Regions from separate parts of the Pantoea sp. Lu_F5_004 genome, predicted to be linked through region 1. Evidence: predicted binding sites of a transcription regulator. Region 1 holds the regulator's gene; the other holds the start of a gene.
What was found. Region 1 encodes PhoB, which activates phosphate uptake and scavenging genes when phosphate is short. Its sites were predicted from a motif close to CTGTCATAAAACTGNCNNAT; they were not measured.
Positions count from the first base shown of each region.

Region 2: ugpB (sn-glycerol-3-phosphate ABC transporter substrate-binding protein UgpB) is a predicted target of PhoB. The motif match lies at 1,846-1,865, and genes of this name have one in related genera.

Region 1 is NZ_CP194946.1:3,124,205-3,127,933, reverse strand. It holds gene sbcD (exonuclease subunit SbcD) at 1-753, opposite strand, end outside; gene phoB (phosphate response regulator transcription factor PhoB) at 951-1,640, shown strand; gene phoR (phosphate regulon sensor histidine kinase PhoR) at 1,655-2,968, shown strand; gene ACR8BN_RS14630 (PstS family phosphate ABC transporter substrate-binding protein) at 2,988-3,729, shown strand, end outside.
Region 2 is NZ_CP194946.1:361,462-365,190, forward strand. It holds gene ACR8BN_RS01665 (high-affinity branched-chain amino acid ABC transporter permease LivM) at 1-74, shown strand, start outside; gene livG (high-affinity branched-chain amino acid ABC transporter ATP-binding protein LivG) at 71-838, shown strand; gene livF (high-affinity branched-chain amino acid ABC transporter ATP-binding protein LivF) at 840-1,553, shown strand; gene ugpB (sn-glycerol-3-phosphate ABC transporter substrate-binding protein UgpB) at 1,959-3,275, shown strand; gene ugpA (sn-glycerol-3-phosphate ABC transporter permease UgpA) at 3,330-3,729, shown strand, end outside.

The DNA.
Region 1 (3,729 bases):
TGTGCCCAGCTCATCAAAGCTCAGCGGAATTGGCGAGCCGCTGTAGCGGATATGTTCGCTGCCCGCGACGCGCTGGGCGCGATGAATATGCCCCAGTGCGATATAGTCAGCCGCGGGAAACGCGCTGGCCGGGAAGGCATCCAGCGTCCCGATATAGATGTCGCGCACCGAATCGCTCTGGCTGACGCCGACGGTGGTGAGATGGCCGGTGGCGATAATCGGCAGTGCATGGCCCAGCGCCTGGGCGGCAGTGAAACGCTGATGATAGTGGTGGGCGATCGCTTCCAGCAGCGAGGTCTGCTTGTCGCGTCCCGACTGACCCGCCCGGCTGCGCAGAATATCGCGCGGCCGCAGATAGGGAATCGCACACAGCAGCGCGCCCGGCTCGCCCTGGCGGGTGTTGAGCAGCAGCACATCATCCTTCTCCTGCGGGGTGGCGATCACCCGGGTATTGAGGCAGGCGAGCAGCTCACGCGACTCATTCAGCGTAGCAACGGAATCGTGGTTGCCCGCCAGCACAATCAGCTGACAGCCGCTGGGCTGCAGCGCCACCACAAAGCGGTTGAACATCTCGCGGGCGTAGCTGGGCGGTGTACCGGTATCAAACAGATCGCCTGCGATGATCAACGCATCCACCTGATGCTGTTCAATCTGGATCAACAGCCAGTCGAGAAACGCCTGATGTTCGGCTGCCCGACTTTTGTTGTAGAAGAACTGCCCCAGATGCCAGTCCGCAGTATGAATGATGCGCATGATGAGTCCCTGCCGTTGTGATTCGCCCGGCGATTATACTGGCTCTGCGGCCAAAGCAAAAAATTGTCGCTGCGCTGTCATAAATGATTACCAGTGAGGTTACAGGCAGGTTATGTTTTTCATAAAAGTGTCACAAATCTGACGCATAATGGCGCCGCGAATCTCAGTGACATCCGTCATAATCAGCAGGAGTAATAATGGCTAAGCGCATTTTGGTTGTGGAGGATGAAGCCCCCATCCGTGAAATGTTGTGTTTTGTTCTGGAGCAGAACGACTATCAGCCAATCGAGGCGGAAGATTATGACAGCGCCGTTGGCAAGCTGATTGAACCCTGGCCCGATCTGATTTTGCTGGACTGGATGTTACCCGGTGGCAGCGGTATTCAGTTTATCAAGCACCTGAAACGCGAGGCGATGACCCGCGATATCCCGGTGATGATGCTCACCGCGCGCGGCGAAGAGGAGGATCGGGTGCGCGGCCTGGAAGTAGGTGCCGATGATTACATTACCAAACCCTTTTCACCTAAAGAGCTGATGGCGAGAATCAAAGCGGTGATGCGCCGTATTTCGCCGATGGCCGTGGAAGAGGTGATTGAGATGCAGGGGCTGAGTCTGGATCCCTCCTCACATCGCGTGATGTCCGAAACCACGCCGCTGGAGATGGGCCCCACCGAATATAAGCTGCTGCACTTCTTTATGACCCACCCGGAACGCGTTTACAGCCGCGAACAGCTGCTGAACCACGTCTGGGGCACCAATGTGTATGTGGAAGATCGTACTGTCGATGTTCACATCCGCCGTTTACGTAAAGCGCTGGAAGTGTCCGGCCACGATCGCATGGTACAAACCGTTCGCGGAACAGGGTATCGTTTCTCTGCCCGCTACTAAACGGAGCCTTAACCGTGCTGGAACGCCTCTCCTGGAAGAGATTACTGACAGAACTGCTGCTGGTCTGTCTGCCCGCAGTGCTGCTGGGCCTGCTGTTCGGCGGTCTGCCCTGGTGGCTGCTACTGAGCGTGCTGACGGTGCTGTTGTGGCATTTTCACAATCTGATGCGGCTGTCGCACTGGCTGTGGCTCGACCGCACCATGACGCCACCGGCCGGGCGTGCCAGCTGGGAACCGCTGTTTTATGGTCTTTACCAGATGCAGCTCCGCAACCGGCGGCGACGGCGTGAACTGGGCAATCTGATTAAGCGTTTCCGCAGCGGTGCCGAGTCGCTGCCGGATGCGGTGATCCTGACTACCGAAGAGGGCACCATTTTCTGGTGTAACGGCCTGGCGCAGCAGCACCTGGGTCTGCGCTGGCCGGAAGATAATGGCCAGAACATCCTCAATCTGCTCCGTTATCCGGAGTTCTCCCGCTATCTTCGCCAGCGCGATTTCGACAAGCCGCTGACGCTGGTGCTGAACAACAAACTTCACATGGAGTTCCGCGTCATGCCCTACAGCGAAGGGCAGTGGCTGCTGGTGGCGCGTGATGTCACGCAGATGCATCAGCTAGAAGGGGCGCGCCGCAACTTCTTTGCCAACGTCAGCCATGAATTGCGCACACCGCTCACGGTGCTGCAGGGCTACCTGGAGATGATGAACGACTCGGTGATGAGCGAGCCTTCGCGCAGCAAAGCGCTGCACACCATGTCGGAGCAGACGCGCCGCATGGACAGCCTGGTCAAACAGCTGCTTACGCTGTCGCGCATTGAAGCCGCGCCCGCAATCGATCTGAAAGAGAAGGTCGATGTGCCGGTGATGCTGAAACTGCTGCAGCATGAGGCGGCAACGCTGAGTGGCGGCCGTCACGACATCCATTTCCATACCGATCCCCATCTGAAAGTGTTCGGCAACGATGAACAGCTGCGCAGCGCCATCTCCAATCTGGTTTACAACGCGGTAAACCACACACCGTATGGCACGCGAATTGATATCAGCTGGCTGCGCGGCAAACAGGGGGCCATTTTCCGGGTGTGCGATAACGGGCCGGGCATCGCCTCAGAACATATTCCGCGTCTTACCGAGCGTTTCTACCGGGTCGATAAAGCCCGTTCGCGTGCGACCGGCGGCAGCGGGCTGGGACTGGCGATAGTGAAACATGCTCTGAGCCACCATAACGCCCGGCTCGATATCACCAGCGTGCCGCACAAGGAGACCTGTTTTACCTTTACGCTGCCAGCGAGGTTGATTGTCAGCAGCGTGATGCAGGAGAATGCCGTTCATTAATTGCTGCCGGATCTCCCTGATGCGCATCCTTCTTTTGTTGATCATTACTCTGCTGCCGGGCCTGGCACTGGCTCAGCCCGGCGCGCTCTCCGGCAATCTCAGCAGCGTCGGATCGGATACGCTGGGCTATCTGATGACGCTGTGGGGCGAAGATTTCAGTCGCCAGGCACCGGGCGTCAATGTCCAGGTTCAGGCCTCCGGCTCTTCTACTGCGCCGACCGCGCTGGCGGCAGGTGCAGCACAACTCGGTCCGATGAGCCGCCCGATGCAGGCAGATGAACGCCAGGCCTTTGAGGCGCGCTACGGCTATCCGCCGCTGGCGGTTCCGGTGGCTATGGATGCGCTGGTGGTGGTGGTGAATCAGCGCAATCCGCTGCAGCAGATTGAACCGCGTCAGCTCGACGCCATCTTCTCGATTACCCGTCTGTGTGGCGCACACAGCGTGCCGCTGCGCTGGGGCGATCTCGGCTTAACCGGCGCGCAGTGGAGCAAACGGCCGATTCAGCGCTATGGACGTAACTCCGCCTCCGGCACCTGGGGTTTCTTCAAGCAGCAGGCGCTGTGCAAAGGTGATTTTCGCAGCGACGTGGCGGAGTTTCCCGGTTCGGCCGCAGTAGTGCAGGCGGTGGCCGGTAATTCACGCAGCATCGGCTACGCCAGTTTTGGCTTTCATCTCAGCGGCGTAAAAATGCTGGCGGTGATGAATGATCAGGGGCAGGCGATTACCCCGGATGCCGATGCCATCCGCAGTGGCCGCTATC
Region 2 (3,729 bases), 1.3 Mb from region 1:
GTCCGCAGGGCCTGTTGCCGATGAAGCGTCCGCATCTGAAGCTCAGGACTGGTAAACAAGGAGAGCAGGCATGATTCAGCCTTTATTAGCCGTTGAAGGCCTGATGATGCGCTTCGGCGGTCTGTTAGCCGTGAACAATGTGGCGCTGGAGCTGCGTCCGCAGGAGATCGTTTCGCTGATTGGCCCCAATGGTGCCGGTAAAACCACCGTGTTCAACTGCCTGACCGGCTTTTACAAGCCAACCGGCGGGACGATCACATTGCGTGAGCAGCATCTGGAAGGGTTGCCGGGCCAGAAGATTGCGCGGATGGGCATTGTGCGGACGTTCCAGCACGTGCGTCTGTTCCGTGAGATGACGGTCATTGAGAACCTGCTGGTGGCGCAGCATCAGCATCTGAAAAGCGGCGTATTTTCCGGTCTGCTGAAAACCCCGGCGTTTCGCCGCAGTGAGAGCGAGGCGCTGGATCGTGCGGCGACCTGGCTGGAGCGGGTAGGGTTGCTGGATCTGGCTAACCGTCAGGCGGGCAATCTGGCCTATGGTCAGCAGCGTCGACTGGAGATTGCGCGCTGTATGGTGACGCGCCCGGAGATCCTGATGCTGGATGAACCGGCGGCGGGCCTTAACCCCAAAGAGACCCATGAGCTGGATGCGCTGATTGCGGAGCTGCGTGGCGAACATAAGGTGTCGGTGCTGCTGATTGAACATGATATGAAGCTGGTGATGGGGATTTCTGACCGTATTTATGTGGTCAATCAGGGAACGCCGCTGGCTAACGGAACGCCGGAAGAGATTCGTAATAACCCGGATGTCATTCGTGCCTATTTAGGAGAGGCCTGAGATGGCAAATGCGATGTTAACCATTGAGAACGTCAGCGCCCACTACGGCAAAATTCAGGCGCTGCACAACGTCAGCCTCTATATCAATCAGGGCGAAATCGTCACCCTGATTGGCGCTAACGGTGCCGGAAAAACCACGCTGCTGGGTACGCTATGCGGCGAACCGCGCGCGACGCAGGGCACCATTACCTTTGATGGCAAAACCATTACCGACTGGCAAACCTCACGCATTATGCGTGAAGCGATCGCCATCGTGCCGGAAGGCCGGCGGGTCTTTTCGCGCATGACGGTAGAAGAGAACCTGGCGATGGGGGGCTTTTTTGCCAGCCGTCCGGACTACCTGACGCGGATCAAGCGCGTTTATGAACTCTTCCCGCGTCTGGAGGAGCGTAAAATCCAGCGCGCCGGGACGATGTCGGGCGGCGAACAGCAGATGCTGGCGATTGGCCGTGCGCTGATGAGTCAGCCGCGCCTGCTGTTGCTGGATGAACCGTCGCTGGGACTGGCACCAATCATTATTCAGCAGATCTTCGACACCATTGAGCAGCTGCGCAGCGAGGGAATGACGATTTTCCTGGTGGAGCAGAATGCGAATCAGGCGCTGAAGCTGGCGGATAGGGGCTATGTGCTGGAGAACGGGCATGTGGTGCTCGAAGACACAGGTGCAGCACTCCTTTCCAACGAAGCCGTCCGCAGCGCATACCTCGGAGCTTAACATTCAGAGGCCTGGCTTGCTTGCCAGGTTGCGGTTGGGCAGTGCTCGCCATCCTCACGTACTACGTGTACGCTCCGGTGGCTGCGCGCTGTCCGCCCGCAACCTGCCTGCGCCGCCGACGGCCTTGAGTGTCGGTGTTAGAGGGGCCGCCATCGTCTTTTGCGTTTGGTGAAGTGAAAACCCGCTGCGGGCTTTTTTACTGCCCAGACGCTCTGCAAATTATGTAACCAAAACCTGGCAGCGGTGACGCGTTACCGCTGCGCTGCCAGCGTCTTCTTTTCCGCTATTCAGTCTGTCACCCGGCTGTCATCTTTCTGTTATTAATCCTTCATTTCCCCGTGTCATGTTACTTCGCGAAACAGAAATCCGTGATTTCACGCGTATTTACCTGCACAGGAAAATTCTATGTCCGTCGTTACCTTTCGTCGTAGCCTGATGAGCGTGCTGCTCGGTCTGACGCTCAGCAGCCATGCCATGGCCGCCACTGAGATCCCTTTCTGGCACTCTATGGAAGGCGAGCTAGGCAAAGAAGTGGATTCGCTGGCACAGCGTTTTAACCAGACGCATCCCGATTACAAAATTGTTCCGACCTACAAAGGTAACTACGAGCAGAGCCTGGCAGCAGGGATTGCGGCAGTGCGCAGCGGCAAAGCCCCTGCGGTGCTGCAGGTTTATGAAGTCGGTACAGCGACCATGATGGCCTCGCAGGCGATTGTGCCGGTGCATCAGGTCTTCAAAGACGCCGGTATCCCCTTTGATGAAAAGCAGTTCGTGCCAACGGTGGCGGGCTACTACAGCGACAGCAAAGGTCAGCTGATCTCTCAGCCGTTCAACAGCTCGACGCCAGTGCTCTACTACAACAAAGACGCCTTTAAAAAAGCGGGTCTGAACCCGGACCAGCCGCCGAAAACCTGGCAGGAGCTGGCGACGGATGCCGCCGCACTGCGCAAATCGGGCATGAGCTGTGGCTACGCCAGCGGCTGGCAGGGCTGGATCCAGATTGAAAACTTCAGTGCCTGGCACGCTCTGCCGGTAGCGACCAAAAACAACGGGTTTGACGGACTTGATGCGGTGCTGGAGTTCAACAAGCCGGTACTGGTTCGTCATATCGAGCTGCTGGAAGCGATGAACAAGAAAGGGGACTTCACCTACTTTGGCCGCAAAGATGAGTCCACCGCCAAGTTCTACAACGGCGACTGCGGTATCACCACCGCCTCATCCGGTTCGCTGGCTGATATCCGTCATTACGCCAAATTCAACTTCGGCGTTGGCATGATGCCGTATGACGAGACCGTGCCGAATGCGCCGCAGAACGCCCTGATCGGCGGCGCCAGCCTGTGGGTGATGAAAGGCAAAGATGCCGCAACCTACAAAGGTGTGGCTGAGTTTATGCAGTTCCTCGCTAAACCGGAAATAGCCGCGGAATGGCACCAGAAAACCGGCTATCTGCCGATTACCACCGCCGCCTACGAGCTGACTAAGCAGCAGGGCTTCTACGATAAGAATCCGGGCGCGGATATCGCCACCCGTCAGATGATGAACAAGCCGCCACTGCCGTTCACCAAAGGCATGCGTCTGGGCAATATGCCGCAGATTCGTACCGTGATCGACGAAGAGCTGGAAAGCGTCTGGACCGGCAAGCAATCGCCGCAGAACGCGATGGATAACGCAGTGAAACGCGGTAATGAGTTGCTGCGCCGCTTCCAGCAGCAGGTGAAGTAATCTCTCCTTGCGGGCCAGCTCAGGCTGGCCCCTCTCTTTGACGCCAGGTATGCCATGTCTTCATCTCGTCCGGTCTTTCGCACCAGTCTGTTGCCCTATCTTCTGGTGCTGCCGCAACTGCTGATTACCGCCATCTTCTTTCTCTGGCCTGCCGGTGAAGCGCTATGGTACTCGCTGCAAAGCCTCGATCCCTTTGGCATCTCCAGCAGCTTTGTCGGGCTGGAAAACTTCAGACGGCTGTTTGCCGATCCTTACTATCTGGATTCGTTCTGGACCACCATAAAATTCAGCGGCATGGTCACGGTGTTCGGCATGGTGTTCTCGCTGCTGCTGGCGGCGCTGGTGGATTATGTGGTGCGGCTGCGCCGTCTCTATCAGACGCTGTTGCTGCTGCCTTACGCCGTTGCGCCTGTGGTGGCCGCGGTGCTGTGGATGTTCCTGTTTAATCCTGGCC